Regions from separate parts of the Saccharopolyspora sp. NPDC000359 genome, predicted to be linked through region 1. Evidence: riboswitches for the same ligand, from Rfam matches in the RefSeq annotation. Region 1 holds a riboswitch; the other holds the start of a gene.
What was found. Region 1 has a riboswitch for FMN ahead of ribB (3,4-dihydroxy-2-butanone-4-phosphate synthase). Riboswitches for the same ligand answer to the same signal wherever they lie in the genome.
Positions count from the first base shown of each region.

Region 2: it holds a riboswitch for FMN, as region 1 does, so the genes downstream of both, ABT324_RS08920 (nicotinamide mononucleotide transporter family protein) here and ribB (3,4-dihydroxy-2-butanone-4-phosphate synthase) in region 1, are expected to answer to the same signal.

Region 1 covers NZ_JBEPDU010000037.1:52,257-67,906, reverse strand. The annotation lists gene ABT324_RS22860 (aminoglycoside phosphotransferase family protein) at 34-921, shown strand; gene ABT324_RS22855 (damage-control phosphatase ARMT1 family protein) at 928-2,073, opposite strand; gene ABT324_RS22850 (hypothetical protein) at 2,238-2,492, shown strand; gene ABT324_RS22845 (enoyl-CoA hydratase-related protein) at 2,556-3,305, shown strand; gene ABT324_RS22840 (DMT family transporter) at 3,310-4,236, opposite strand; gene ABT324_RS22835 (hypothetical protein) at 4,603-5,274, shown strand; FMN riboswitch at 5,525-5,653, shown strand; gene ribB (3,4-dihydroxy-2-butanone-4-phosphate synthase) at 5,751-6,398, shown strand; gene ABT324_RS22825 (alpha/beta fold hydrolase) at 6,442-7,086, opposite strand; gene ABT324_RS22820 (biotin/lipoyl-containing protein) at 7,089-7,412, opposite strand; gene ABT324_RS22815 (alpha-ketoacid dehydrogenase subunit beta) at 7,405-8,391, opposite strand; gene ABT324_RS22810 (thiamine pyrophosphate-dependent enzyme) at 8,384-9,355, opposite strand; gene ABT324_RS22805 (MFS transporter) at 9,921-11,288, shown strand; gene ABT324_RS22800 (GntR family transcriptional regulator) at 11,348-12,055, shown strand; gene ABT324_RS22795 (IclR family transcriptional regulator) at 12,150-12,854, shown strand; gene ABT324_RS22790 (FAD-binding monooxygenase) at 12,864-14,771, opposite strand; gene hpaD (3,4-dihydroxyphenylacetate 2,3-dioxygenase) at 15,134-15,650, opposite strand, start outside.
Region 2 covers NZ_JBEPDU010000009.1:113,888-129,537, forward strand. The annotation lists gene ABT324_RS08905 (DUF3052 domain-containing protein) at 71-505, opposite strand; gene aceE (pyruvate dehydrogenase (acetyl-transferring), homodimeric type) at 799-3,567, shown strand; gene ABT324_RS08915 (M14 family metallopeptidase) at 3,690-4,943, opposite strand; gene ABT324_RS08920 (nicotinamide mononucleotide transporter family protein) at 5,026-5,673, opposite strand; FMN riboswitch at 5,764-5,896, opposite strand; gene ABT324_RS08925 (MFS transporter) at 6,054-7,337, shown strand; gene ABT324_RS08930 (DUF3263 domain-containing protein) at 7,334-7,567, shown strand; gene ABT324_RS08935 (NAD(P)H-binding protein) at 7,726-8,574, shown strand; gene ABT324_RS08940 (antibiotic biosynthesis monooxygenase) at 8,595-9,218, shown strand; gene ABT324_RS08945 (peptidoglycan recognition protein family protein) at 9,222-10,109, opposite strand; gene ABT324_RS08950 (mechanosensitive ion channel family protein) at 10,276-10,995, opposite strand; gene ABT324_RS08955 (PucR family transcriptional regulator) at 11,243-12,457, shown strand; gene ABT324_RS08960 (ACP S-malonyltransferase) at 12,654-13,574, shown strand; gene ABT324_RS08965 (beta-ketoacyl-ACP synthase III) at 13,571-14,551, shown strand; gene ABT324_RS08970 (acyl carrier protein) at 14,615-14,854, shown strand; gene ABT324_RS08975 (beta-ketoacyl-[acyl-carrier-protein] synthase family protein) at 14,851-15,650, shown strand, end outside.

The DNA.
Region 1 (15,650 bases):
CGTGCCCGCACACCGGTGATCGGAGGTCTTCGCGTGGGCGAGTTGAGGTTCGAGCAGGAGCTGGTGCGGGCCCTGCTGCGGGAGCAGCACCCGGATCTCGCGGACCTCGAACTGCGGGACGTCGACGGGGGCTGGGACAACCAGCAGTGGCGGCTCGGCGACGACCTCGCCGTCCGCCTGCCGCGCACCGGGCAAGCGCCGGAGCTGCTGCGCAAGGAGCAGGCGTGGTTGCCCGCGCTGGCCGGACGCCTGCCGCTGCCGACACCCGTGCCGGTTCGCGTCGGCGAACCGTCGAGCCTGTTCGAGCACACCTGGACGATCATGAGCTGGGTCGAGGGCGAACCGGCCGATCGCGCGCCCATCACGGCCATCGACGCGGCCGAAGTTCTCGCCGACTTCCTCAAGGCGCTGCACCACCCGGCACCCGCCGACGCCCCGACGAGCCCGACGCGCGGCATCCCGCTGGCCGACCTCGCGCCGGAGGCCGACGCCTGGTTCGAGGTCATCGCGGACCACCCGGACGTCGACGCCGCGCGAGCCGTGTGGGAGAAGGCCGTCGCCGCACCGGCCTGGCAGGGTCCGCCGCTCTGGTTGCACGGCGACCTGCACCCGGCCAACGTGGTCGTCCAGGACGGGTCGCTGGCCGGGGTGGTCGACTTCGGCGACATGTGCGCCGGAGACCCGGCGACCGACCTGTCCGCCGCGTGGATCCTGCTGCCCACAGGAGCGACGACCCGCTTCTTCGACACCTACGAGCACGCCGACGAAGCCACCACCACCCGGGCCCGCGGCTGGGCGGTCATGCGGGCGCTGACCCTGGTCTTCGTCGGCCGCAACGGCAGGCTCGGCCTCCCCGGCGGCAAACCCTCCTGGGAACCAGCTGGTCACGCCACCCTCGACCGGGTCCTGGCGACGACCTGATCAGGTTCAGGGGCGGGTCGTCTGGATGAGGGCGTGGGAGCCGTTGGTGCGCCAGGGGCCTTCGCCCAGGGCTTCGACCACTGGTGCGTCGAGGCCGACCACGACCTCGGATTTCAGGACGCGGAGGGCGGCGAGCGGGCTCGGGAAGTGCCCGGCCGCTTCCGCGAACGGTGTGGTGGCGGGCCAGTGCTGGTCGCCCACGAGGCGCCGGTAGTTCAGGTCTCCCTTCAGGACGGTCACCGCGGCTGAAGCCAGCTCGGTCCGCAAGTCGTCCGGCATCGCGCGGTAGTCCCTCGGGGCGCAGAAGAACGGGTGGGCGCGCAGTTCGACGCGTCCGGACCGGAGGGCTTCCCAGGCCCGCTGCCCGATCGCACCGACCTCGCCGGGGAGTCCGGCGAGGTGGCGCAGGACGCCGACCACGTCGGCGGGTGTTGCGTCGGAGACGTAGTACGGCGTTGGTTTGACGTGCAGGACGACGTGGTTCGCGCGGCCGGTCGCGAGCAGGTGGTCGATCAGCGCCAGGTCGGCGGCGAGCTCCCCGGCGGCGTTGTCGGCGATCAGGTGGACCGGGCCAGCGGTGTCGAACAGCGACCAGAACTCCTGGCTGCTCCCGGCCACCAAGCCCGCGGCGCCGCTGACCCCCGTCGACAGCTGGAACGCGAGATCGGCCTGGTTGCCCCACACCGCGGCCTGCACGACGGCGGCGTCGCGCTCCTGCGCGGTGAGCTCCGGCAGGGCGTCGAAGGCCTTGAGCGTCTCGGCCGTCGCGGCGCTGCGGAGCTCGGCGGTCTTCATCGGCGCGAACGGGTCGACACCGCGCCACGGCCCGGGCTCGAAGTACCCGACCGCGGCGAGCAGCCTGCGGAAGAAGTAGCTCTCCGCCCACAGGAACGGCGTCTCCCGCCATGGCCGACCCACCCAGCCGGCCGCCCACGCCGCCCAGCGGCGGTGGTCCGGTGCCTCGTCGTCGAGCGGGGCGACGACCCCGGTCGTGGACTCGCTCAGCAGTTCGGCCAGCCCGTCCCGCACGTCGGGCCCGTACGGCGTCGCGGAGCTCACCCGTTCGAGCATCCTGGGGTGCCGCTCGTGGAAGACCTTCCACGCGAACGACCCCTGCTCGCCAATCGTGATCACCGGCGCTTCGAAATCCACGACGCTCCTTCCCGCGCAAGCCACTCCGAAGGGTACGGCGCGGCGCACTACTCAGGGCATCTGCGGCGGCATGATTGAGTAGTTCGCCTCGCCCGCGGGGACGGTGTCCGACGTCACAGTGGGAGGCAGCCCACCAGGCAGCCATCGACGAACGGGGTGTGATCATGTCCCCTCTCCAGCACGACGCGCCGCTGACCTCCTGCACGCTGGACGAGCTCGACCGCCGCGCCAAGCTCGCCGAGCTCTGCATGAACCACGCGCTCGAACAGCAGTGCTGGGACCTGGTGCGGCGGCACCGGCGCGAAGCGCTCGTCGTCCAGGCCGAGATCACCCGCCGCCTGGACGCCCTCGAGGACTCCCCCGGCCACATCGGCTCCCGACTGGGCGAACCGACCGGTGACGCGGTCGGCTTCTGCTGAGCCCAGCACGACGGACCGGCGCCTAGACTCCCGGCTGCGGAACCCGAGCTGAGGAGCGATGCCGTGGCAGTGCGAGCGGAGCGTAAGGGCGCGGTCCTGGTCCTCACGATGGACCGGCCGGAACGCCGGAACGCCTTCGACGGGTCGATGACGCAAGCACTGGACACCGCGTTGAACGACTTCGAGGACGACGAAGGGGTCCTGGCCGCCGTGCTCACCGGCGGCCAGGACTTCTTCTCGGCCGGGACCGACCTGCGCGTGTGGGCCGGTGACCCCACCGAGCGCGGCGGGGCGTACGGGATCGCCCGGCGCCGCCTGCGCAAACCGCTGATCGCCGCGGTCGAAGGGGCGGCGGCGGGCGGCGGCTTCGAGGTCGCGCTGGCCACCACGATGATCGTCGCCTCGCGGACGGCGTACTTCTCGTTCCCGGAGGTCGGCCTCGGTCTGGTCGCCGAGTGCGGCGGTCTGTTCCGCGCCCCGCGAGCGCTCCCGCTCAACGTGGCCAGGGAACTGCTCCTCACCGGAGACCCGCTCCCCGCGCAACGCGCCTACGACCTGGGCCTGGTCAATCGCCTGACCGAACCGGGAGGTGCCCTCGGCGAGGCCCTGTCCGTCGCCGAGCGAATCGCCGGGCACGCCCCGGTCGCGGTCCAGGAGACCCTGCAGGCGGTCGAAGCGGCCTACGCAGCCGACGACGAGGCCCGCTGGCTGGACACGGCCAATGCCAAGGACCGCGCCCGGGCCTCCGCCGACGCGGCCGAAGGTGTCGCCGCCTTCCTGGCGAAGCGACCGCCGCGCTGGACCGGCGCCTGATCGCTCAACTCGGCGCGCTGATCTCCGGCTCCGGGCTCCGGCGTTCGGCGCGCTGCCTCGCGCGGGGTTTCAGCTCGCTGACGAGCACTCCGAGCACGATCAGGACTGCTCCGAGCAGCGCCAGACCGGGGAGCCGGTCCCCGGCGATGCGCCCGATGACGCCTCCCCAGACCGGTTCACCGGTGTAGATGATGGTCGCCCTCGTCGGGGAGACGAAGCGCTGCGCCCAGTTCATGGTGAGCTGGATCAGGTAGCTGGCGGCACCGAGGCCGACCGCCGCGGTGAGCCAGACCCAGGAGAACTTCGGGATCCGCTCCCCAGCCACCGGCATCAGCAGCAGCGACAGCGCGCCGCCGACGAACAGCTGCACGACGGTGACCCGGCCGAGGTCGACCTTCCCGGCGAACGAGCCGATCAGGATGATCTCGGCCGCCATGGCCACCGCGCTGAGCACGGTGACGAGCTCGCCGGTGCTCAGCGAGATCCCCGCCGCGCCCGGTCCGGCCAGCAGCAGCAACCCGGCGAACGCGAGTGCGACACCGACCAGCGTCATCAGGCGCGGCGCCCTGCGGAGCACGACCCACTGCAGCAGCGGTACCACCGGCACGTAGAGCGCGCTGATGAATGCCGAGGCGCTGCTGCTGATCGTCTGCAGGCCCCAGGTCTGCAACCCGTATCCGAGGAAGATCATCACGCCGATCGCGCTGCCCGCCACCCACTCCCGCCGGGTCAGCCCGGCCAGAGTGCGCCGGAACACCAGGACGCCGATCGCGGCGGCGGTCAGGAAGCGCACCCCGACGAAGAAGAGCGGACCGCTGTGTCGCATGGCGACGTGGATGATCAGGAACGTCGCGCCCCACATCGCGGTGATCCCGAGCAGCGCGGCCTCGTACCTGCTCAGCAGCGGGTACCGCCGGAAGAAGTGCACCATGTCGCAGCACGGTACGAGACCACCCGCACCGCCCTCGCGAACCGGTCGAGCCACCCGGCGCCTCCCGCCCCACTACCGTTTCCCAGGTGGACTGTGTTGTCGAGCAACGATCTGCGCAATGCCCATTGAAATCGGACATCTGACTTCAATGGAAATCACACTTCTGGCGGCCGGCCCCACACCTCGATTCGGCCGGTGGGAGCACAGTTCTGGTGAGGACCGCAGTCCGCCGACGACGTTCCTCGAAGCGACGACAGGGCGACTGCGCCAGAGTTCGTACTCCGTTCGGTCGATAGAGATCACTTTGCCGGACAGGTCCTCATCGACCGGTCAAGAATGCGTCCGCACCGAACGGATGGGAGGACGATGCCGGAAGAACGATGGCGCACGTTGCCTGACGGGCGCCGCATCCTGCTGAAGAAGGGGCGTGGTGGGCCGGTTGCTGTTGCGGTCGGCACAGCGGTGGCCCTCGGCGCATCGGGCGGGTTCGGCGGCACCGCTGCGGTCACTGGGTCGGCGGGCGGCACCTCTGCGCTCTCCGCCGCTGAATCCGCCGTCATCCGCAACATCCAGTCGAACTTGGGCAAGGCGAAGCGGACTGCGCGGCGCGGGGATTCCCGCAGCGCCTGGCAGCAGCTGCGGATGCGCAAGGGTCGGGAACGTTTCGAGAACGCCGTCGAGTGCGCCGCTCTCACCTACGGGCAGGTGCAGGAGTTCCTCATCGGGACGCCGTGCCAGAGCATCGACCGCTGGCAGTACCCGGTCAGCGACGAGGCGGGCAACACGATGGTGGTGGCCGTGTCCAAGGTAACCATGCGCAGGGCCACGGACACCCGGAAGTTCCGCCGCCTCCTCGACGAGCACGGCACCGGCGACATCCGTCCGATCGTCGCCCTCGTGCCCTTCACCGGCCACCACTACGACTCGAGGACCTCAGGCCGATCAATCATCTCCGCCGAGGCCGAACCGGTGACCGGCGCACCGGCCGATGAAGTCCTCCAGGCCACCGCCGAAGCTGCCGTCGCACTCACCTCGTGACCGGCCAGCCTGTCCTTGCGCACTCGTGCACGACATCGTCGAGGTCGCGCGACTGGTCCAAGCCAGTCTTCGGTGAAGCGCCGAAGCCGCCGCAGCACGCCCAATTCGAATCGCCTCACCGGCGAGCCGGGACCGCGCTCGAGGTTGGGGCGGAACCTCATCTTGTTGCCGAGGTGTGGTGGGAGTGAGGTGGGTGACAGATGGTCGCCTGGGGTGGTGGGGTGTGCCAGACTCCCGGCCAACCACACTTGCGTGCGCTCCGGGGTCGGTGCAAGTCCGAACCGGCGGTGACAGTCCGCGACCCGGTCGACCCAGTCGGCCGGTTGACCCGGTGGAACTCCGGGACCGACGGTGAAAGTCCGGATGGGAGGCTGCGCACGCGGGCATGCTGCCGCCGCGCCGCTGCGCGCGTCGGACGTGACTGCGTGCCCGCAGGTGCCCCGGTGCGCAGCACGACGCGAACGGAGGCACCGGAGATGTCAACAAGCGCAACGGTCGACCAGGCCTCGGCGGAGCTGCGGCTCGACCCGGTCGAGGACGCCGTGCGGGAGTTCGCCCGGGGCCGGGTCGTGGTCGTCGTAGACGACGCCGACCGGGAGAACGAAGGCGACCTGATCTGCGCGGCCAGCACGGTCACCCCGGCCGACATCGCCTTCATCGTCCGGTACACCACCGGGATCGTCTGCGCGCCGATGGCCGCGGAGCTGCTCGACCGGCTCGAGATCCCGCTGATGACCAACCGGAACCGGGACCGGATGAGCACCGCGTTCACCGTCAGCGTGGACGCGGGCGAGGGGATCAGCACCGGGGTGTCCGCCGCGGACCGGGCCACGACCCTGCGCACCCTGGTCGATCCGGGCTCCCGGCCCGACGACCTCGTGCAGCCCGGGCACATCTTCCCGCTGCGCGCCTCCGCCAACGGCGTGCTGGACCGCCCGGGTCACACCGAAGCCGCGGTCGACCTCGCCCGGCTGGCCGAGGTGCCCCCGGCCGGTGTGCTCGCCGAGCTCGTCAACGACGACGGCACCATGATGCGCGGCCAGCAGCTGCGCGACTTCGCCGACGAGCACGGCCTCGTGCTCATCTCCATCGCGGACCTGGTCGCCGCCCGCAACCGCGGCTGAACTCCGGTGGACCCGCGCTGGCCAGCGCGGGTCCACCGGGCAGTCACTGGTCGAAGAAGTCGGCCGCGGCCTGCTTGAACAGCCGGCTGGACACCGCGTTGAGGTGGTTGCGCCGCCCGAGGGGGACGAACGGCGCGTCGAGCCCGGCGGCGAACTCCGGTGCGTCCGAAGCGATGTCGTCCTGGTCCCCCGCGGCGAAGAGCACGGGGACGGGTGGTGGGCCCTCGAGCCGGTGGCCCGCCACCGCCTCGACGCACGCGTCCAGGCCGTCCGCCGACAGCGCCTCCGCCACGCCCCGCATCGAGGTGCGGTCGGCGGCGCGACCACCGATGCCACCGAGGGCGATCCGCCGGACGCGGCCGGGCGCCAGCTTCGCCAGCTCCCACGCCACCAACCCGCCCATCGAGTAGCTCACGGCATCCACAGTGGACAGACCGGTTTCCTCCAGCACGGCCAGGACATCGCGGGCCAGCGCCTCCGGGGCGTAACCGGAGGCGGGCCGCTCGCTCTGGCCGTGCCCGCGCAGGTCGACCCGGACGTGCCCGCGCTCGGCGAGCGCGCGCGTCCAGCCGGTGCGCACCCAGGTACTCTCGCTGTCCGACGCGAAACCGTGGATCAGCAGCACCGGGGTCGGGCCCGGCTCGGCATCGCACCAGATCTTCGCGCCGTCCTCGGCGGTGGCGAACACGGTCAGTCCTCCGGGAGGCTCAGGCGGACCCGCCGCTGCGGCTTCTTCTCCTCGGGCACGGTGCCCACGATGCCGGCCTGCTCGTCGGAGACCGTGAAGGTCACCAGCGACTCGCCCACCGCCAGCTCCTCGTCGGCACCGACGTGCAGCCGCGCGACGTACCCGGACTGCGGCGACGGGATCTCCACCGCCGACTTGGTCGTCTCCAGCTCGACCAGCGGGGCGTTGCGCTCCACCCAGTCGCCCTCCTCGACCAGCCACTCCAGCACGCGGGCGCTGATCAGGCCCTCACCGAGGTCGGGCAGCGGAAAGGTCACTTCAGCCACGGCGGTACTCCAATGTGGTCTGGACTGCGGTCAGGATGCGGTCGGCGTTGGGCAGGTACTCGTCCTCCAACGCCCCCGAGGGGTAGGGCACGTCGAAGCCGGTGACCCGCTGCACCGGCGCGCGCAGCTCACCGAAGCAGCGCTCGGTGACCAGCGCGGAGACCTCGGCACCGAGCCCGGCGGTCAGCGGGGCCTCGTGGACCACGACCGCGCGGCGGGTCTTCGCCACGGACGCGGCCAGGCCGTCGACGTCAATCGGCTTGAGCCAGCGCAGGTCCACGACCTCCAGCTCCACCCCGTCCTCGGCGGCGAGCTCGGCGACCTGCAGGCAGCGGGCCACCATCGCGCCCCAGGTGATGAGCGTGGCGTGCTTGCCCTCGCGCGCCACCCGGCTGGTGCCCGGCGGGATCGGCGCGACCGGCTCCGACGGCTCGAAGTCCTCCCGCTGCCAGTAGCGGGGCTTGGGCTCCATGAAGATCACCGGGTCGGGGTCGGCGATCGCCTGCCGCAGCAGGTGGTAGCCCTCCGACGGGGTGGACGGCGACACCACCTTCAGGCCGGGCACGTGCGCGAACACCGCCTCCAGGCTCTCCCCGTGGTGCTCCGGCGCGCGGATCCCGCCGAAGCTGGGCAGCCGCAGCGTGATCGGCATGTTCAGCACGCCCCGGCTGCGGTAGTGCATGCGCGCCACCTGGTTGACGATCTGGTCCAGCGCCGGGTAGCTGAAGCCGTCGAACTGGATCTCCGGGACCGGGCGCCAGCCGTGCATCGCCAGCCCGACCGCCGTGCCCATGATCGCCGCCTCGGCCAGCGGCGTGTCGAAGACCCGGTCACCGAACTTGGCCTTCAACCCGTCGGTCACCCGGAACACGCCGCCGAGCGTGCCGACGTCCTGGCCGAACACCAGCACCCGGTCGTCGTCCTCGCACGCGTGCTGCAGGGCCAGGTTGAGGGCCTGCTGCAGGGACAGCTCAGGCATCGAGGGACTCCTTCCACGCCCGCTGCTGCTCCAGCAGGGCCTTGGTGGGCTCGCGGTAGACGAACGAGAACAGCTCCTCCGCGTCCGGCGCGGGGGACGCCTGCACTCCCTCGCGGACCTCGCGAACCACGGCGGTGGCGTGCTCCTCGGCCTCGGCGACGTCGGAGGCGGAGAGCTGCCGCGCGGCCAGCGCCAGCGGGTCGCGACCGGCCCACGCCTGCTCGTCCTCCAGCGTCCGGTAGCGGCCGGGGTCGTCCGAAGTGGAGTGCGGACCCATCCGGTAGGTCATCGCCTCGATCACGGTCGGGCCGCCACCGTCGCGCGCGCGGTCCAGCGCGGCGCGGGTCGCCTCGAACACCGCGACCACGTCGTTGCCGTCGACCCGGTGCCCCTCGAAGCCGTAGCCCGCGGCGCGGGCGGCGACCGAGCCCCCGGCGACCTGCCGCTCGGTGGGCACCGAGATCGCCCAACCGTTGTTCTGGCAGAAGAACACCACTGGCAGCTGGTACACGCCGGCGAAGTTCATCGCCTCGTGCACGTCGCCCTGCGAGCTGGTGCCGTCGCCGATGTAGGAGAGCGCCACACCGCCGGTCTGGTCCAGCTTCGCACCCATCGCCCAGCCCACGGCGTGCGTCACGGGCCCGCCGACGACCGCGTTGATCGGGGCCAGCCGGGAGGCCTGCGGGTCGTAGAGCCCGCCGTGCCAGGTGTTGAGGTGCGTGGCCAGGTAGGCGACGAGGTCAACGCCCATCGCGACCGCCGCGCCGATTTCGCGGTACCCGGGGAAGGCGAAGTCGCGGTTCAGGTCGAGGGCGGCCGCGCTGCCCACCTGCGCGGCCTCCTGCCCCTTCGCCGGCGCGTAAGCGGGGAAGACGCCTTGGCGCTGCAGCGCGATGGCCTCCTCGTCGAGGCGCCGCGCCACCAGCATCAGGCGGTGCAGAGCGCGGAGATCAGCTGTGTGCATGCTCGGAAGGGTGCGCAACCACCGCCAGACCGTGCAAGAGTCGCCTCCACGGCTGATCACTGTGCCCGATCTGACCGGCGACATGTCGATTCCACTGGACAAATTGCCCAGCCGAACAGCACCGGGCAGCAACGAGCGCCTTCCGCGCCATGGCACCCGCGCGACCGAGACGAGCCGCTTCCTCACCAGGGGACACCGACTGCGCACTCAGCGAAGTTCCATGCCCACCGAGGAGCCGCTTCGAGGACCTGGAGCCAGGCATCGACGGTGAAAGCAGTCGTGAGTGGCGATGGCGGCAAGAGCAACCATCGCCACTCACGAGGGAGAGGCTCCCCACGGGCGATTCCGCTGCGTTACGACACTGGAACCGGTGCCGCAATCCCCCAGTCGGTCGACCATTGACAACCGCAGCTCACGCCCGCAAGATCTCAGATCGTATCTGATTTCGTAGGTGATGTTGGGAGCTTCCGCCGACCCGCGACCCGTGGCCGGACACCGGCGGCGGGCTCCGCAGCGGCACCCAGGTCCACCGCAGCACCGCATCGGACACAGCAAAGGAGCTGCCATGCCCGAACCGGACCTCGCGCAGGGGAGGACTCGGCGGGAGCACCGCCGAGTCGCGTTGGGCACGCTCGTCGGCACCACCATCGAGTGGTACGACTTCTTCATCTACGCCAACGCCGCCGCCCTGGTGCTGACCCCGATGTTCTTCGAGCCGTTCGTGGCCTCCTACGGGGAGCTCGCCGGGCGGCTGATGTCGTTCGCCACCGTCGGGGTCAGCTTCTTCTTCCGCCCGCTCGGCGCGATGGTCGCCGGGCACTTCGGCGACAAGCTGGGGCGCAAGGCCATGCTGGTCCTGACGCTCATGCTCATGGGCGCCTCCACCACGCTGATCGGCCTGGTGCCCACCTACGGCTCCATCGGGATCTGGGCTCCGGTCCTGCTCATCGCGTTGCGCGTCCTGCAGGGCTTCTCCGCTGGCGGGGAGTGGGGCGGGGCGGCGCTCATGGCCGTCGAGCACGCCCCGGCGGCCAAGCGCGGGCGCTACGGCGGCTTCCCGCAGATCGGGGTACCGGTCGGCATGCTGATCGCCACCGCGGTGCTCAGCGTCGTCACCGCGACGACCACCGAGCAGCAGTTCCTCGACTGGGGGTGGCGGGTCCCGTTCCTGCTGTCCGTCGTGCTCATCGTGGTGGGCATGGTGATCCGGCTCGGCGTCGCCGAGTCGCCGGTGTTCGCTGGTGGTGAGGGCGAGCAGGGGCGCGTCAAGCTTCCGCTGGTGCAGATGTTCCGCTTCAACGGGCCGCAGGTGCTGCAGGGCACCCTCACCTTCGCCGCGAACAACGCGGCCGGCTACATGGTGACCGGCGGCTACCTGCTCTCCTACACCACCACGGTGCTGGAGATGGACCGCTCGACGGTGCTCAACCTGGTCACCCTCACCAGCGCCGCCTGGATCGTCACCACGATGGCCAGCGCCGTGCTGTCGGACCGGATCGGCCGGACCGCGGTGTACAAGATCGGGTTCACCGCGCTGATCATCTGGGTGTTCCCGATGTTCTGGCTGATCGACACCGAGAACGTGCTGCTGATCGGGCTGGCGATGCTGGTCTTCAGCATCGGCATCGGGTTCACCTACGGACCGCAGGCGGCCATGCTGGCCGAGATGTTCCCCGCCCAGGTCCGCTACTCCGGGACCGGGCTGTCCTACGCCTTCGGCGCGATCCTGGGCGGGGCCTTCGCCCCGATGATCGCGACCTGGCTGCAGGCCTCGTTCGGCAGCTCCATGGCCGTGTCGGCCTACCTGCTCGGCCTCGCGGTGGTCGGCCTGGTCGCCACGTTCACGATCAGGGACCGCACCGGCGGGTCCCTCGGTGCGGATGCGTTCGACATCCCGGGCGCGGCCGAGCTCGCCGCGGCGGCCAAGCGCTAGGCACCCGGCGCGGGGGCGGTCCGGGCAGCCGTACCGCCCCCGCCGTATACGATCCGCAGGTGTCGCCAGCCGAGGACGGGACGAGGGAGATGCCGAGCACAACCGGTGCGCAGGCGCTGTCGAAGTCGGAGAAGGTCTACCGGGAACTCCACTCCCGCATCCTGTCGGGGCGCTACGCCAGCGGGTACCGGCTGGTCCTGGACCAGATCGCCCGCGAGTTCGGCACCAGCCCGGTGCCGGTACGCGAGGCGGTGCGGCGGTTGGAGGCCGAAGGCCTGGTGACGTTCACCCGCAACGTCGGCGCCCAGGTGGCCGGCATCAACACCGCCGACTACGCCAACGCGATGCAGACCCTGGCCTACCTGGAAGGCGCGGCCACCAGCCTCGCCGCCACGCGCATCGCCCCGGAGCAGCTGGCCGAGGCCGCCGCCCTCAACGCGGAGATGCGGCAGCTGTGCGAGGGGGTGCTGGACCCGGTGCGGTTCACCGAGCTCAACCACCGCTTCCACTGGGTGCTGTGCGAGAGCTGCCCGAACCAGCACCTGCTCGACCTGGTGCACCGGGAGTGGCAGCGGATGTCGGGCATCCGGCGGTCCAGCTTCACCTTCGTCCCGAGCCGCACGCTGTCCTCCGTGGACGAGCACGACCGGCTCGTCGCGCTGATCCGGGCCGGTGCCTCGCAGGCGGAGATCGAGCGCGTCGCGCGCGACCACAAGCTCCGGACGATGACCGAGTACGTCACCTCCCGCCCGGATTCCCCGGCCTGACGCCGCGGCGGAGCCGTCGCCCTCGCCCGCATAGGATTTCGGGTACCCCCACACCGGACGACCGCCCGCGCACCGGGCAGGAAGGCACGGCTCCATGCCCGACCGGCAGGCTGGCTCGCAGACCCTGAGCCGCGGCATCAGGTTGCTCGAGATCCTCTCCGCCGCCGACCGCAACCTGTCGATCGACGAGTTGGCCGCGGAGCTCGAGGTGCACCGCTCGGTCGCCTACCGGCTGCTGCGCACCCTGGAGGACCACGGGCTGGTCGTCCGCGACGGCGCCGGGCGGATCGCACTCGGGGCGGGCTTGGCGGCGCTGGCCGCGGGCGTCTCGCGGGACCTGCAGTCCGCGGCGCTGCCCGAACTCGCCGACGTCGCCGACGAATTCGGGATGACCTGCCTGCTCGCGGTGCACAACGACGGGCACGAGGCCGTCACCCTGGTCAGCAGCGCGCCCCGGCAGTCGGTGGCCGTGGTGTCCTACAAGCCCGGCCACCGGCACCCGATCACCCGCGGCGGGCCGGGCAAGGCGATCCTGCTGGAACTGCCCGAGAGCGCCTGGCCCGCGGACATGACCGACGAGCTGCGCGCCGAGATCGCGGAGAGCCGCGCCCTGGGGTTCGCGCGCAGCAGCGACGAGGTGGTCCCGTCGCTGCGCTCCGTCGCGGTGCCGCTGGTACTGCCCGACCAGCCGCTGGCCTCCATCGCGGTCATCCACGTCTCGCTCCCCCGCCCGGAGGAGGAGATCGCCGCACGCCTCAAGACCGCCGCGAAGCGCGTCCAGCGGGCGTACGGCGCCTGACCCCCGGGTTCAGCTGCCGACCGGGCGCTTGGCGGTGCTGAAGATGCCCGCGAAGAACGCGGCCAGCTCGTCCACGGCGTCCAGCGGGAGCACGTTGGCCACGTAGTGGTCGGGCCGCACCACGACGAGCGCGCCGCCCCGGTCGATGCCGCGCGCCTCGAAGATGTCCTCCGCCGGGTCGGCTGCGTAGACCTTCTCGTAGTCCACCAGGGAGAACGGGCCGACCTTGGGCAGGAACGCCCGGGGCACCGCGGCCATGTCGACGCCGGTGTGCGGCTGCTGGTAGACCACCTTGACGTCGAACCACGCGTCGACGTCGGCGTCCTCGGGCGTGTGGGCGAGCACCGGTGACTCCGGCGAACTGGTGATCCACTCGGCGAAGTCGGTCGTCTTCGACGGCTCCCCGGCGGCGGGCCGGTCGGCGAACGCGTAGATCCGCCAGCGCCCGTCCGCGCGGTGGTGGTGGCCCAGGTGCACCGGGTTGGCGTCGCAGACCCGGGTGACCGGGTTGGACTTGAAGCGCTTGCCGACCGGGAAGCCGGTGGCCAGGTCCTGGTGGGTGGCCGCGCCGATGATCATCGACGGCTGGTACTGGGTCATCAGCCCGGCGGGGAACTCCGCGGTCTTGACGTAGAAGTCCTCCAGCTCACTGGGGTCGGACAGCTCCTCGGGCTTGGCGGCCATCAGGCTCGACCACTGCCGGTCGAAGTCGATCAGGTTCTGCGCGATCACCTGGCGCTCGGCGGAGTAGGTGTCCAGCAGCGACTCCGGGGCACGGCCTTCCAGTACGTGCGCGACCTTCCAGGCGATGTTCCAGCCGTCCTGCATCGACACGTTCATGCCCTGGCCCGCCTTCGCGCTGTGCGTGTGGCAGGCGTCGCCGGTGATGAACACTCGCGGGCTGCGGATGCCCACGAGCTCGGGCGGCACGTCGTCGAACTTCGCGGCGAGCCGGTGCCCCACCTCGTAGACGCTGCGCCAGCACACGTGCTTCACGTCCAGCTTGTACGGGTGCATGATCCGGTTGGCGCGGGCCTCGACCTCTTCCTGCGTGGTGCCGCGCACGGCGCCGTTGTCGTCCTCCGGGACCTCGCCCAGGTCGACGTACATCCGGAACAGGTGGTTGCCCTCCCGCGGGATGTGCAGGATGCTGCCGCCGTCGTGGGACTGGATGGCGCACTTGGTGCGGATGTCGGGGAAGTCGGTCTCGGCCAGCACGTCCATCACGCCCCACGCGTGGTTGGCCTGGTCCCCCACGAGTTCGAGGCCGATGGACTCGCGCACCTTGCTGCGGGCGCCGTCGCAGCCGATCACGTACTTGGCCCGGACGGTCCGCTCGGCGCCCTCGTCCGCCCCCGCGCTGCGGCGCAGGGTGACCGCGACCGGGTGCTCGCCGTCCTCGGCGACCTGGAGGGTGACGAACTCGTAGCCGTAGTCCGGCACCAGGCGGGCCGGGGCGTTGCGCGCCGCCTCGGCGAAGTAGTCGAGCACGCGCGCCTGGTTGACGATCAGGTGCGGGAACTCGCTGATCCCGGACGGGTCGTCGGGGGTGCGCGCGGCGCGGACGATGTTCTCCGGGTTCTCCGGGTCCGGCTTCCAGAAGGCCATCTCGGTGATGCGGTAGGCCTCCTCGGTGATCCGCCCGGCGAAGCCGAACGCCTGGAACGTCTCGACGCTGCGGGCCTGGATGCCGTCGGCCTGACCAACCTCGAGGCGTCCCGGGCGGCGGTCGATGATGCGCGTGACGATGTCGGGGAACTGCGCCAGTTGCGCGGCGGCGATCATCCCGGCCGGACCGCTGCCCACGATGAGGACGTCGACCTCGTCCGGGAGCTCCTCGGGACGATCGACACCGACCCCCGCGGGTGGCTGCACCCGCGGATCACCGGAGACGTACCCGTGGTGGTGAAACTGCACGGTTCCTCCTCACATCGTTGTGGGTCCTGCGCGCGACCAGCGCTTGTTCTATAAAAGAACAACAAGTTCTAATATCGAACGGCCGTATCGTATAGTTCGGCCTCGGCGCCGCACAAGGGCGAGATCCCCGAGAACGGCGGCGGTTCTCGGGAATTCCGGCGGGAATCCAGTCGCGCACCCAGCGCTTCGCCCACCCCGGCGGCGAATTCCACCGCCGCGGGAACCGCTGCCCAACGACCGGTGGGGCCTGCCCGGTCCAGCTGGGCAGGCCCTGGCCGGTGCGGGACCCCACCGGGACCCCGCACCGGGTTCAGCTGCGCGGGCCGTCGATCAGCACCGGGCGAGCCGCGCACGTCGGTCGCTCACAGCGAGTTGCCGAGCTTGAAGCCCTCCGCGACGTCGTCCTTGCGGGTGTAGGAGAACCCGTCAGCGCCGATCGTCACGGCCATCTCGCTGGTGTCGGTGCGCTCCTGCACCGGCTGCGGATTGCCGTCCAGGTCCAGCACCGGCGAGGCCTCGGTGTACCAGGACGGCACGACCGGGTTGCCCCACCAGTCGCGGCGCTGGTTGTCGTGGACGTCCCAGGTCACCACCGGGTTGTCCGGGTCGCCGGTGTAGTAGTCCTGGGTGTAGATCTCCACCCGGTGCCCGTCGGGGTCGCGGATGTAGAGGTAGAAGGCGTTGGACACGCCGTGCCGCCCGGGACCGCGCTCGATGACGTCGGACTTGCGCAACGCGCCGAGCTTGTCGCAGATGGCCAGGATGTTGTGCTTCTCGTGGGTGGCGAAGGCGATGTGGTGCAGCCGCGGCCCGTCACCACCGGTCAGCGCGGTGTCGTGCACGGTCGCCTTGCGCCGCAACCACGCCGCGTAGGTGGTG
Region 2 (15,650 bases), on a different contig from region 1:
CGCGTGACCGGCCGGACAGCGACGTGGGCACCGGTCTTCGCCGGTGCCCACGTGGCTCATGCCGTCGACGTCAGCGCTTGGCCTTCGTCGAGCGGTAAGCCAGGCGGGTGCCCTTCCACCCGTCGCTGACGGTGACGTTGGCCGTCTGGGCCAAGTTGGCCGTCGATGCCGCCTCCGTGATGTCGGCCGGGTCGACGGACCCGTCCCGGCCGGTCTTCGGGGTCAGCACCCAGATGACCCCCTCGTCGGACAGCGGTGTCATGACGTCGAGAAGCGTGTCCGTCAGGTCGCCATCGTCTTCGCGCCACCACAGCAGCACGACATCGACCACTTCGTCGGCATCTTCGTCGAGCAGATCGCTCCCGCAACGCTCCTCGATCGCGGCCCGGACATCATCATCGACATCCTCGTCCCAGCCGATTTCCTGGACAACCATCTCGGGCTCGATGTCGAGCCTCTCGGCGACGTCGGCTTCGCCTTTACCGGCGTCTCCCGCGGCGACCACGGTTTGCTCACTCCTCCAATGCACCGGTGCGGCACCCGCGGCGCCGCACACCTTCCAGATATGGCCGATAGCGAACACTGCCGACCGCCACCGGCGCAACTGCTGGCGGCACGACACGCCGCAGCAGCGGTCAGGCCATGACTGTAGACCGGGAACACCCCCACCAACAGCCTGGTCGGCGGCGCGGCTGTCGACGGTGCACGCATCCGTGGCTGAAATGGGGGACGATGAGAGTGTTCGACATCACTGTTCGAACGCCCTGCCACAGCCACGACGCAGTCGAGGAGTTCGCCTTGTCCCCGCTCAACAACGACGCCGGTGCCGCCCCCGCCCAGCGGGTTCGGGTCATCCGGGACGGTCTTGCCTCCCACCTGCCGGACATCGATCCGGAGGAGACCGAGGAGTGGCTGCAGTCCTTCGACTCGGTGCTGTCCGGCCACGGGCAGCAGCGCGCTCGCTACCTGATGCTCCGGCTGCTGCAGCGCGCCCGCGAGAGCGGCGTCGGCGTGCCCTCGCTGACCAGCACCGACTACGTCAACAGCATCCCCACCGAGCAGGAGCCGTGGTTCCCCGGCGACGAGGAGACCGAGCGCCGCTACCGCGCCTGGATGCGCTGGAACGCGGCGGTGATGGTGCACCGGGCGCAGCGGCCGGGGGTCGGCGTGGGCGGCCACATCTCGTCCTTCGCCTCCTCCGCCAGCCTCTACGAGGTGGGGTTCAACTGGTTCTTCCGCGGCAAGGACCACCCCGGCGGCGGCGACCACCTCTACATCCAGGGCCACGCCTCCCCCGGCATCTACGCCCGCGCGTTCCTCGAGGGCCGCCTGTCCGCCGACCAGCTCGACGGGTTCCGCCAGGAGTACTCGCACGCCGGTCCGGGCGGCGGCCTGCCGTCCTACCCGCACCCGCGGCTGATGCCGGACTTCTGGGAGTTCCCCACCGTCTCCATGGGCCTGGGCCCGATGAACGCGATCTTCCAGGCCCGGTTCAACCACTACCTGCACGACCGCGGCATCAAGGACACCAGCCAGCAGCGGGTGTGGGCATTCCTCGGCGACGGCGAGATGAACGAACCGGAGTCGCGCGGGCTGCTGCACGTGGCCGCCAACGAAGGTCTGGACAACCTCACCTTCGTGATCAACTGCAACCTGCAGCAGCTGGACGGGCCGGTGCGCGGCAACGGCAAGATCATCCAGGAGCTGGAGGCGTTCTTCCGCGGCGCCGGGTGGAACGTGATCAAGGTGATCTGGGGCCGCGAGTGGGACGCCCTGCTGCACGCCGACCGCGACGGCGCGCTGGTCAACCTGATGAACACCACCCCGGACGGCGACTATCAGACCTACAAGGCCAACGACGGGGCCTTCGTCCGGGAGCACTTCTTCGGCCGCGACCCGCGCACCAAGGACATGGTCAAGAACCTCTCCGACGACGAGATCTGGGGCCTGCGCCGCGGCGGGCACGACTACCGCAAGATCTACGCGGCCTACAAGGCGGCCACCGAGCACCACGGCCAGCCCACCGTCATCCTGGCCAAGACGATCAAGGGCTACGGCCTCGGCCCGCACTTCGAGGGCCGCAACGCCACCCACCAGATGAAGAAGCTGGCCCTGGACGACCTGAAGCAGTTCCGGGACAGCCTGCGGATCCCGATCTCCGACGACGAGCTGGACCCCTACCTGCCGCCCTACTACCACCCCGGCAAGGACGCGCCGGAGATCCAGTACCTGCAGGAACGGCGCCGCCAGCTGGGTGGCTACCTGCCGGAGCGGCGGACCAAGGCCAAGCCGCTGGTGCTGCCCGGCGACAAGGTCTACGACGTGGTGCGGCGCGGCTCGGGCAAGCAGGAGGTCGCCACCACCATGGCGTTCGTCCGGCTGCTCAAGGACCTGGCCAAGGACAAGGAGATCGGCCCGCGGCTCGTGCCGATCATCCCGGACGAGGCGCGGACCTTCGGCATGGACTCGATGTTCCCGTCGCAGAAGATCTACAACCCGCTCGGCCAGCTCTACACGCCGGTGGACTACCAGCTGATGCTGGCCTACCGGGAGAGCGAGCAGGGGCAGATCCTGCACGAGGGCATCAACGAGGCCGGGTCGACCGCGTCGTTCACCGCGGCGGGCACCAGCTACGCCACGCACGGCGAGCCGATGATCCCGATCTACATCTTCTACTCGATGTTCGGCTTCCAGCGCACCGGCGACAGCTTCTGGGCGGCCGCCGACCAGATGGCCCGCGGGTTCGTGCTCGGCGCGACCGCCGGGCGCACCACGCTGACCGGTGAGGGCCTGCAGCACGCCGACGGGCACTCGCAGCTGATCGCCGCGACGAACCCGGCGGTGGTCGCCTACGACCCGGCGTGGGCGTTCGAGGTCGCGCACATCGTCAAGGACGGCCTGCGGCGGATGTACGGCGAGGACGCCGAGAACGTCTTCTACTACCTGACCATCTACAACGAGCCCTACCGGCAGCCCGCCGAACCGGACGACCTCGACGTCGACGCGCTGCTGCGCGGCCTGTACCGCTACCAGGCCGCACCCGGCGGCGACGGGCCGAAGGCGCAGGTCCTCAGCTCGGGCGTGAGCCTGCCACTGGCGTTGGAGGCGCAGCGGGTGCTCGCCGAGGAGTGGGAGGTGCAGGCCGACGTGTGGTCGGCGACGTCCTGGTCGCAGCTGCGGCGCGAGGCCGAGGCCGCCGACCGGCACAACCTGCTGCACCCGGACGCCGAACCGCAGGTGCCGCACGTGACGCGGGTGCTGTCGCAGGCGGAAGGGCCGGTGGTGGCGGTCAGCGACTGGATGCGCGCGGTGCCGGACCTGATCCGGCCGTGGGTGCCGGGCGAGATGGTCAGCCTCGGCGCGGACGGGTTCGGGTTCTCCGACACCCGCCCGGCCGCGCGGCGGGTGTTCCTGGTCGACGCGGAGTCCACTGTGGTCGCGACGCTGGCCGCGCTGGCGCGCTCCGGGCAGGTGGACAAGTCCCAGGTCGTCGAGGCGGCCCGCCGCTACCGCCTGGACGACGCCCAAGCCGCCGGCCCCCAGACCTCGGACCCCGGCGACGCCTGACCGCACCACCGACTCGTGAGCGGCGATGGTTGCCCCAACCACCATCGCCGCTCACGACCCCACACCACCGACTCGTGAGCGGCGATGGTCGTCCTAACCACCATCGCCACTCACGACTGTGGTCAGCAGGTCAGGGGTTCCCCGTCGGCGAGGCGGAACTCGGCGCGCGGGTCGAGCAGCAGGGCGACCAGGGAGCGGGCTTCCTGGCGCATCGGGACCACGCGCGATCCGTCCGGCCCCGGGATGCTGCGCACGCCGTGCAGGGCGAGCTCGTCGCGCACCTCGCCGAACTGGTCGGCCGTCAGGCGGTAGCCGCACGGCGGGTCCTCGTCGACCTGCTCCGGGGCGGGCGGCTCGTTGTCGGCACCGCCGAAGTAGATCGGGCCCTGGTCGCGCAGGCCCGCCAGCCGGGCTCGCGCGGTCGCGGCCGTGATTTCGCCGCCACGCTCGGACACCATCCGCAGCGTCGCCCCGACCCCGGCGAGCTGGGAGTCGACGCGGCGGTGGTTGTTCACCGCCGGGTCCGCCTGCTCCTCCTCGGTCAGCGGGTCGACGCGGGTCTCCACCAGCAGGCCGACGGCGTTCTTGACGCCGGTGGTGTTGCGCAGGATCCGCTCCTGCCCGTCGCCGGCGACCTGCTTGATCGGCTCCCCGGTCTCCGGGTCGGTCCAGATGCCGTAGACGCCGGTGGAGAACCCGGTGTCCTCGACCGCGGGCCGGACGTACTCCTCGGACAGCCGCTCCGACTCGCCGTGCACGCCCTCGGCGGTGTTGAGGTTGCGCGGCCACAGCGCCAGCAGGTCCTTCACGTAGTACGGCGGTTTGGCGCCGTACTCGTGCAGGTCGTGCACGATGTCGGGCCGCTCGTCGCGCACCACCCGCGCGATGGCCCGGGCTTCTGGCGTCTCCAGCGCGAGGTGGTCGCGGTTGATGTCCACGCCGTCGGCGTTCCCTCGGGTGTTGGCGACGTTGCCGTCCGGGTTGGCGTTGGGCACGAACAGCAGGCTCGTGGTGCGCAGGAGCTCGCGCACCTGCGGGTCGTCGGTGAGGCCGAGGTCGCGGATGCTGCTGAGGCAGGCCTCGCGGCCGGACGGCTCGTCACCGTGCTGCGAGCAGGTGAACAGCACGCTCGTGCGCGCCGACCGGGCACCGACGCGGACCAGCCGCAGCGGGCGGTCCTGCGTGCTCCTGCCGATCTCCTCGACCGAGACGGCCTCACTGACCTCGTCGACGGCCCGCAGGAACTCGGACTCCTCCTCCGGTGTCGTCCACCGCTTTCCGTCGGTCTGCTCGAAACCCGTCGTCGGTGCTGTGGTCCGCTCCTGGGCGGACGCCGTCGGCGCCACCAGCAGGGTGCAGACGGCCAGTGGAACCACCGCGCTCCGCGCGAGACGCCCCATTTCGACCCCTTCCGGCGATTGTGATCACTCCGCATACACCACCGCCGAACACCCGGAGTCAAGCCTTGACAGCAGCACCCTCCCGCGCCCGCTGCACGCGCGCGGTGCGGTTCCAGCTCCACCAGCCGTGCACCACCAGGGCCGCGAAGACGACGTAGATCGCCGCGCTGAAGTGCAGGCCGGAGGCGATCTGCAGCGGCACGCCCACCGCGTCCACGGCCAGCCACACCAACCAGAACTCGACCAACCCGCGGCCCTGCGCCCAGAACGCGACCAGCGTGCCGACGAAGATCCAGGCGTCCGGCCACGGCGCCCACGAGGCGTCCAGTGCGGACAGCAGCAGCGCGAACGCGGAGGTGCCCAGGACCAGCGCCCCGATCAGCACGAGCCGCTCCACTCCCCTGGCCTTGCGCACCACGACGCCGTAGACGGGATCGCTGCGGCGGTTCCACGCCCACCAGCCGTAGAGGGAGATCAGCAGGATCATCACCTGCCGGACGGCCAGCCCGCCCAGGTGCGCCGAGGCGTAGACCGCGAACAGCAGCACCGTCGCCGAGACCTGGACCGGCCAGGTCGCCAGGGTCCTGCGCTGGGCGAGGAAGACCACGGCCAGGGCGCACAGCTGCCCGACGAGTTCCGCCCACGAGATCTGCTGGCCCAGCACGGTGATCCCGTTGCCAAGCAACCATTCCGCGACAGTCCGCACGCCCGCTCCTCCCACCGGCGACGCGCGCGCCGGGGTGCGCGGGCAGCATGCGGGCCCCTGCCTGCGGGTGCAGTCCGGCCCCGGCCACCCGTGCGCTGCCTCTCATCCGGACTTTCACCGTCGGTCCCGGAATTCCACCGGATCGGCCGACACCTCGTTGGGGAGGAGCCGGTTCGCGGACTGTCACCGCCGGTTCGGATTTTCACCGAGCCCCGGAGCGCACGACTTCGTTCGTCCTGCGCAACATCGTGCGCCTGCTGATCTGTTCCCGGACGCGTACGTGGGTCGGATCACACGTCCGAAATCCGCTTGTGCCGCCGCCCGCGGGGACCGGATCTTAATCCCATGCCCAGTTCTGCCGACCTGCGCGAGCCCGACCGGTGAGCCGCCTGCTCGTCCTGCTGCTGTCCGTGACCTGCGGGATCAGCGTGGGCAACATCTACTTCCCGCAGGCGGTCAGCCCGCTGGTCGCGGCCGGTCTGGACGTGCCGCCCGAGGTGGCCGCGCTGGTCGCCACGGCCGTGCAGCTCGGTTACGCGGTCGGCATCTTCCTGCTGGTGCCGCTCGGCGACCGGGTGCCGTACCGGAAGTTGATCGCGGGCCTGCTCGTCGCCACGGGCGTGGGCCTGCTGGCCGCTTCGGCTGCTCCGTCGCTCCCGCCGCTCGTGGCAGCCAGCGCGCTCATCGGCACCACGACCGTGATCGCGCCGCTGGTCAGCCCGCTGGCCGCCGGGCTGGTGAGCGAGGACCGGCGCGGCACGGTCATCGGGATGCTGCTGAGCGGGTCGATCGGCGGCATGCTGCTGTCCCGCGCGTTCGGCGGCACGCTCGGCGAGTGGCTCGGCTGGCGGGCGCCGTACCTGGTGGCCGCGGTGCTCGTGCTGCTCATCGCCGGGGTCCTGGCGTTCGCGGTGCCGAGCACGCAACCGCCGTCGACGCAGCGCTACCCGGCGCTGCTCGGCGAAGCGCTGCGGCTGCTGCGCACCGAGCCGGAGCTGCGGCGCTCGTGCTTCTACCAGGCGATGGTGTTCGCCGGTTTCACCGCGGTCTGGACCGGGGTGGCGCTGCTGCTCACCGGCCCGACCTACGGTCTCGGCGCACCGGCCGTCGGCGCGCTGGCGGTGGTCGGCGCGGCGACCATGGTCTGCACCCCGGTCGCCGGCCGCCAGGCGGATCGGCGGGGCCCGGACGTCGTCAACCTCGCCTGCATGATCGGCACCATCGCCGCGGCCGCGGTGCTCGTCGGCGGCACCTTCGGCGGAGTGCCGGGGTTGGCGTGCCTCGTGCTGGGCACGCTGCTGCTCGATGTGACCATGCAGTCGGGCATGGTCGCCAACCAGGTGCGGATCTACGCGTTGCGACCGGAGGTCCGCAGCAGGCTCAACACGGCCTACATGACCTGCGCCTTCCTCGGCGGCAGCGCCGGATCCTGGCTCGGGGTGCGGGCTTTCACGTACTTCGGCTGGCCGGGCGTGTGCGGGCTGGTGGCGCTGCTCGCGGGCGCGGCGCTGACCAGGCACCTCGTCGCGCTGCGCTCGCGAGCGGAGGACCGGGAGCCCGCACGCGCGGGTGTGAGCAACGCCCTCCGGACGGCCGATCGAACACGCGTGCGCCCACCGGTAGACTCGATCAGCAGCTCGTCGCAGGAGGGGGACGCCGGATGAACGACACCGATCACGCGATCCTCGCCTTCGAGCTCGAGCACTGGCAGTACCAGGGCAACAAGGAGCGGGTCATCCAGGAGCGCTTCGGCTTCTCCCCGAACCGCTACTACCAGCGGCTGAACCGCCTGCTGGACGAACCCGAGGCCCTGAAGCAGCAGCCCGCGCTGGTCAAGCGCCTGCTGGACCGCCGGGACCAGCGCGCCCAGCGCCGCATCTCCCGCGACCGCTGACTCACCCCACCACCGCGCCCGCCCGCCGGGAACGGGCGCGCTGACGATGCATCCCCGCCCCGTCGAAGTACAACGCTCGTTGCATTAAGTGCACTACATGTTGTACTTTACTTTCGGGCGGCGGATCGCCGCCCTCCGAAGCGACAGGTGGAGCTGCGATGTCCCACGACAGGACCCTGGTGATCGGTGCGACCGGCAACATCGGACGGCACGCCGTCGACCTGCTGCACGGCGCGGGGGCGGACGTCCGCGCGATGGCCCGGAACCCGGCTGCGCTGCCGAGCGGGGTGGAGGCGGTGCGCGGCGACCTGACCGACCTGCCGAGCCTGCGCGCCGCGCCGCGGGAGGTCGACTCGGTGCTGCTGGTCTGGCCCTTCGCCACGGTCCCGGCCAACCCGGCGATCATCGAGACTATCGGCCAGCACGCCCGGCGGATCGTCTTCGTCTCCTCCGGCGCGGTGCGCGACGACGTGGCCGAGCAGCACGGCCCGATCGCCCAGTTCCACGCCGAGGTCGAGCAGCAGATCGAGCACTCCGAGTTGGACTGGACCTTCCTCCGACCGCACGCGTTCGCGACGAACGTGCTGTCCTGGGCGCCGGAGATCCGCGCGGGCGGAGTGGTGCGCGGAGCCTTCGGCGAAGCCCAGCTGTCGCCAATCCACGAGCGCGACATCGCCGCAGTCGCCGTGGAAGCGCTGACCAGCAGCGGACACCACGGGGCCAAGCACACGCTCACCGGACCGGAGCTGCTCACGCAGGCGGACCAGGTGCGCATCATCGGTGAAGCCCTGGGCCGGCCGCTGCGCTGGGAGGAGATCCCACGCGCCGAGGCCGCCGCCAAGATGTTCCCCGGCTCGCCGCGCGAAGTCGCCGAAGCAGCGCTCGACGGCTACGCCCAACTCGCCCGCACCCCAGGCCTCGTGACCAGCACCGTGCGGGACGTCACCGGCCGACCGGCCAAGACCTTCCGGCAGTGGGTCGCCGACCACACCGCCGACTTCAGCTGATCCCAGGAGGTACCGCCGAGATGAACGACCTGCCCGACATCACCCGCGCCGACGCCGGACTCGTGCTCGTCGGCGAGTGGTCCGAGGCGCCGGAACGGCAGCTCGCGGCGGCGCGGGCCGCCGCGGACGTCGCCAACCAGCCGACCGGCCTGCTCTCGCACACCGTCCTGGTGGGCACCGACGGCAGCACCCTCCTGCACTACTCGCAGTGGTCCGACCAGGCCTCCTGCGAGGAGCACCTGCGCACCGCACCGGATGACCGCACCGCGCGGGCGGTTGCGTTCCACCGGTACCGGAGCCTCGTGCTCAGCCAGGACCGACCGGGCTGCGTGGTGGCCGTGCGGTTCCGGTCCGACAGCCACGACACCGCGCGGCGGTTCGTCGACACGCTGCTGGACGAGGAACCCGGTTTCGCGCGGCGGACGGACGTGGCGCCCCCGGCCGGGATGATCTCGAACCACTTCCACATCAGCACCGACGGCACCCGGGTGGTCAACTACGCGGAGTTCGTCGACGAAGCCGCGCACCGCGCGGTCGTGGCGAACAACCTGCAGGCCGACCACGACGTCCCGCAGCTCATCGGCAGCACACCGGGGCTGGAGCTGATCGGGTTCAAGCGGTTCACCACCTGGCTGAGCCGCTGACCCCTACGGCTGGGGGCGCTGCGCGTACTGCTCCGGGGTGAGCTGGCGGTCGTGCTGGATGCGGACCAGCTCGGCCAGCAGCGGCGCCGCCTGGTCCGGCGGCAGCGCCTGGAACGCCTTCTTGATCGCCTCCGGGTCCCCCGCACCGGCCTGCGCCGGGATGTCCGGCGCCTGCTTGGCCACCACGGTGTTCACCAGGTCCACCAGCATCGCGACGATGGTCCGCGGCCCGAGCTCGGTGTGCCAGCCCTGGATCTCGCCGTTCGGCCCGCGGGGCCCGAGCAGCTCGTGCTCCAGGCGCCGCAGGATCGCCTCCTGCTCCGGGGTCATCTGGTCCTCCTGGTCCTTGTTCCCGAGTTCGGCGCGGAACCGGTCCATGTCCACGTGACCAGGGTCGATCTTGCCGGTGACGCTGGTCTCCTTGTGGCCGCGCGCGGCGTCCGCCGGGCGCCCCAACCGCTCCAGCACCACCCGGGTCGCCGTCAGCGCGGCCGCGTGCTGCTCCGGGCTGGGGCCCTGGTCGACGCCCTGGTAGTCCCACTCGAAGCCGACGTAGAGGGTGTTGCCGTCGCCTCCCGGGTTCGGGCCGGACGCCTTCGCCTCGCCCGCGTGGTTCGCGCGGCCCGCGGCGATCATGTGCACCACCCCGTCGAAGCCGATGACCGCGTGGCACAGCGGTCCGGCGAGGTCGGGGCGGCCGTCGATGCACAGCTGGACGCTGGGCGCCGGGTTGTCGTAGGAGGCGGGCGTGGCGGTGTGGTGCTCCAGCACGCCGACCGGTGCTGGCTGCGGCCCCGAGGTGGCGGTGCGCTCCCGCCAGCCGTCGGTTTCGACCACCGCCAGCCCGGCCTCGCGCAGGGCGTCCGCCAGCCAGACGAGGGGCAATGCCAACCTGATCACTCTCCTGGCTTGATCTGTTCCCTCATGGTGTCGCGAACGGGTGCGTGCGACCACGGCCAAGTGCGTGAAAAAGGTCGAGACCCACCCAACGGGTGAGTCCCGACCTTCGATCGATCCAGTGAGCCACCGCCACGCTGGTCAACCAGCGCCGCGGGGTTCAGAGCCCGCTGGTCCCGGGGTTCGGGTCCTGCTCCGGGCCCGGTCCCGCGCCCTTCCTGGTGCTGAACTCGGATTCCACGTCGGTCAGCCACTTCGACCAGCGCTGCTGCATCGGCCGGATGAGACCGCCGCCGACGCCGACGACGATCACGCCACCGACGGTGGCCAGCACGGTGACCAGGACCGGCGTGGTCACGGTGAGCGCGATGCCCATCTGGTTCAGCGCGGCGATCACGCCGAGGGCCACGATGAAGCCGAAGGTGATCTTGCCCAGCACACCGCTGATCGGGCGGCTGCCCAGCGCGCTGCGCACCAGGTCGGCGACCACCCGGCCCACCGCGGCAGCCACCAGCACCAGCACGATCGCGACCAGCACGCGGGGCAGGAACAGCACGATCTGGTCGATCAGGTCCTTGACCGGGTTGGGGCCGAAGGCGCCGAGCGCGAGCTGCAGGAAGATCAGCAGGATGAAGTAGTAGACGACCTTGATCAGCAGCCCGCCGAGGTCGATCTGCGTCTTGGCCGCCAGGTCGGCCAGCCCGGCGCGCTTGAGCAGCCGGGTGAAACCGAGCCGGACGAAGAGCACCTGGAGGGCCTTCGAGACGCCCTTGGCGATCAACCAGCCGATCAGCAGGATGATCAGGAACATGACGAGCTTGGGCACGAATGTGGCGATGCTGGCCCAGGCCTGGGCCAATCCGTTTTGCAAGGTATCCACGATGTCACCTCGGGGGGGAAGCCGAACGGCGGTGGTCAATGGGTGATCGTTTCTGCTATTCGGCTGATCGACAAACCGAAAGACCGCCTCGAACGGGCGAATTGATTCCCCTAATGGATTAGGTGGAATCACCGCGGGTCAGCACCGGTCGTTATGCGCCTTTTCCGCCGTTCTGCGGTGTGAGCCCGCCCGCACCGGTCAACCGGTGCCCGCCGGAGCTGATCGGCGGCGTGCGATTCTGGGAGGCATGAGTACCGAACGCGCAGGTGAGCGGGACAGTGGTGCGCGACGGCAGATCTCCGCACCCACCCTCCGCCGCCTGGAACGCGCTTCGGGTGGGCTGGCCGGGGCCAGCGTCGGCGCGATGGAGCAGCGGCTGCCGTGGTTCCGCCGGTTGCCCGCTGACCAGCGGGCCAGCGTGCTGCTGGTGACCCAGACCGGCGTGTCCAACTTCGTGGCCTGGCTGCAGGACCCGACCGAGGCGATCCGGTTGACCGCCGAGGCCTTCCGCGCCGCCCCGCGCGACCTGTCCCGCTGGGTCAGCCTCCGGCAGACCCTGGAGCTGGTGCGGGTCGCCATCGACGTGTTCGAGCAGCAGCTCCCGGAGCTGGCCGACCAGCAGCACGAGCGCACCCTGCTGACCGAGTCGATCCTGCGCTACACCCGCGAGATCGCCTTCGCCGCGGCGACCTCCTACGCGGCCGCCGCGGAGGCGCGCGGCGCGTGGGACGCGCGGCTGGAGGCGCTGGTCGTCGACGGGATCGTGCGCGGTGACGCCGAGGAATCGCTGCTCTCCCGCGCCGCGGCACTGGGCTGGGAGCCCTCCTCAGAGGCGACCGTGCTGGTCGGCAACGCCCCCTCCGACGACCCGCCGACCATCGTCTACCAGGTGCGCAGCCGCGCAGCCCGGCTCGGCTGCCCGGTGCTGCTCGGGGTGCAGGGCAGTCGGCTCGTGGTCGTCTTCGGCAGCTCCGGTGAGGAGCGCTCCGACGAGGAGGCGGCGGCGCGGCTGACCGAGGCGTTCGACGAGGGCCCGGTGGTCGTCGGGCCGACCGTGTCCAACCTGGCCGAGGCGCACCGGTCGGCCGCGGACGCGATGTCCGCGCTGCGCGCCGTGGTGGCCTGGCCGACCGCACCGCGCCTGGTGCCCGCCGGTGACCTGCTGCCAGAGCGGGCGCTGGCCGGCGACCCGGAGGCCGAGCGGCAGCTGGTCGAGCGGATCGTGCTGCCGCTGGTGGACGCCGGTGGGGCGCTGATGGAGACCGTCGACACCTACCTCGAGGTCGGCGGCGTGCTGGAGAACTGCGCGCGGCAGCTGTACGTGCACCCCAACACCGTCCGGTACCGGCTGCGGAGGGTGGCGGAACTCACGGGCCGCACGCCGTCCAACGCCCGCGACGCGCACGTCCTGCGGGTGGGGTTGGCGGTCGGCAGGTTGGCCAAGGCGCGCGGCCTCTGGTGAGCACAGCCGTCACGTCCAGTACCAGGGCTTTACCGTTTTTCACCGATGTGTCACCGACCGAACACAGCCGACAACGATTCGCCCTCCTGCCCGCCCCCGCGCGGGACCGGGTTGTAGACACCCCACAAGATTGCGCTCCGGACTTCGTCTGTCTCGGCATCACTCCGAGCGCATCACGACGTGTTCAGTAGCAAGGGTGATCGCGCTTCTAGCCCCTGGACAGGGGTCGCAGACCCCAGGGATGTTCAACCCGTGGCTCGAGCTGGACGGTGTCGCCGAACGGCTCGGCGCCTGGTCCGAGCTGACCGGCCTGGACCTGGTCCGCCTCGGCACCACCGCCGAGGCCGATGAGATCAAGGACACTGCGGTCACCCAGCCGCTGGTGGTGGCGCTGTCGCTGATCGCCGCCGAGGAGCTGCGCCGCCGCGTGACCGTGCCGGACGGCACCCCGGTCGCCGGGCACTCCGTCGGCGAGCTGGCCGCCGCAGCGGTCGCCGGAGCGCTGGACGCCGACGACGCGGTCGCGCTGGCGGCAGTCCGCGGCCGCGAGATGGCCGCCGCGTGCGGGCTGGAGCCCACCGGGATGTCCGCCGTGCTCGGCGGTGAACCCGACAACGTGGTGACCCACCTCGATCAGCTCGGCCTGGACCCGGCCAACCGCAACGGCGCTGGTCAGATCGTCGCCGCCGGGCGGCTGCCCGCGCTCGAGCAGCTCGCCGCGGAACCGCCGGCCGGAGCCCGCGTCCGCCCGCTGCCGGTCGCCGGTGCCTTCCACACCCGCTTCATGGCGCCCGCGCAGGAAACCCTGGCCAAGCACGCCGAGCAGGTCAACGCGCGCGACGCCGCGCTGCCGCTGCTGTCCAACGCCGACGGCTCGGTCCTCACCGGCGCGACCGAGGTCCTGCGCCACCTGGTCTCCCAGGTGACCAACCCGGTGCGCTGGGACAGCTGCATGGCGACCCTGGCCGAGCGCGGTGTCGAGGCCGTCGTGGAACTCCCGCCCGCGGGCACCCTCAGCGGCCTGGTGCGCCGTGAACTCAAGGGCGTCAAGACCGTCGCTCTGAAGACCCCCGCCGACCTGGACAAGGTCGCCGACCTGCTCGGGAGCGACGAGTGACCAAGCCCCGCATCGCCCAGAACCCCACTCCGGCGGGCACCCGGCTGCTCGGCTTCGGCAGCACGCAGGGCAACCGGATCGTCACCAACGACGACCTGGCCAAGATCGTCGACACCAACGACGAGTGGATCCGCCAGCGCGTCGGGATCATCCACCGCCGCCTCGGCGACGACAGCCAGACCGTGGTCAACATGGCCGTCGAGGCCGGGGCCAAGGCAGTCGCCGACGCCGGCCTGGCCCCCTCGGACATCGACCAGGTGATCGTGGCCACCTGCACCATGCCGGGCGGCATCCCGAACGCCGCGGCCCAGGTCGCCGACCAGATCGGCATCAAGGCCCGGGGCGCCTTCGACGTCAACGCCGCGTGCGCCGGGTTCGTCTACGCGCTCTCCGCCGCCTCGGACGCGGTGCGCGCCGGTTCGGCCCGCAACGTGCTGGTCATCGGCTCCGAGCGGTTCCAGGAGTGGCTGGACTGGCAGGACCGCGCCAACTGCATCATCTTCGCCGACGGCGCGGGTGCCGCGGTGGTCGGTCCGGCCGAGGAGCCCGAGCTCGGCCCCGCCGTGCTGGGCAGCGCGGGCGACCTGGTCGACACCATCTACCTGCGCGAGGGCAAGTACATCTACCAGGAGGGCCAGGCGGTCTTCCGGTGGGCGACCACCCAGATCGCCCCGGTCGCGGCCCGCGCGGTCGAGGCGGCCGGGCTCCAGCTGTCCGACGTGGACGTCCTGGTGCCGCACCAGGCGAACCTGCGGATCGTGGAGGCCATCGCCAGGAAGCTGCAGAGCCAGGGTGCGCGTGACGACCTCGTGGTCGCCCGTGACATCGTCTACTCCGGCAACACGTCGTCGGCGTCCATCCCGCTGGCCATCGACCACATGCGGGGTGCTGGGGAGATCCCCAGCGGTGCCGTGATGCTGCTCGTGGGCTTCGGGGCCGGGCTGTCGTACTCCGCCCAGGTCGCCGTCTGCCCCTGACCCCCAAGCTGCCGCGGGGCCGCAAGCCCGCGGTGAGGAACGCAAGTACCAGGAAGGAACACCGTGTCCAACGAGGAAATCACCAAGGGTCTGGCCGCGATCGTCGAAGAGGTCGCCGGTGTCGACGCCGAAGAGGTGTCCGTCGACAAGTCCTTCGTCGACGACCTCGACATCGACTCCCTGTCCATGGTCGAGATCGCCGTGCAGGCCGAGGACAAGTTCGGCGTGAAGATCCCGGACGACGAGCTGGCCAACCTCAAGACCGTCGGTGATGCGGTGGACTACATCACCAAGAACGCATGACGACCGAAGTCGTCATCACCGGGCTGGGCGCGACGACGCCGCTGGGCGGCGACGTCGCGTCCACTTGGGACGGAGTGCTGAACGGCGCCACCGGCATCAAGCGCCTCGAGGCGGAGTGGCTCGACCGCTTCGAGCTGCCCGCCAAGATCGGTGCGCCGCTGGCGGTGGAGCCCGCCGACGTGCTGCCCCGGGTGCAGCTGCGCCGGATGGACCGCTGCGAGGCGATCGCCGTCATCGCCGCCCGGGAGGCGTGGTCGGACGCCGGTTTCGAGCTGCCGTCCGACGAGTCCGAGCCGGTCGACCCGGACCGGCTCGGGGTGGCGCTGGGCACCGGCATCGGCGGCCCGCTGACGCTGCTGCAGCAGGACGACCTGCTGGAGGAGCACGGGCTGCGGAAGGTCTCGCCGCTGACCGTCCCGATGCTGATGCCCAACGGCCCGGCCGCGATGGTCAGCCTGGACCTGCGGGCCCGCGCCGGGGTGCACTCCCCCGCGTCGGCCTGCGCGTCGGGCGCCGAGGGCCTGGCCAAGGGCTTCGACATGATCCAGCAGGGGCACGCGGACGTCGTGGTGGCCGGTGGCGCGGAAGCCTGCATCCACCCGATCACCATCGCCGGGTTCGCCCAAGCCCGGACCCTGAGCACCCGCAACGACGACCCGGACCGGGCTTCCCGCCCGTTCGACGTCGACCGCGACGGGTTCGTGATGGGCGAGGGCGCCGGGGTGATCGTCCTGGAGAGCGCGGAGCACGCCAAGGCGCGCGGCGCGCGGATCTACGCCCGGCTGGCGGGCACCGG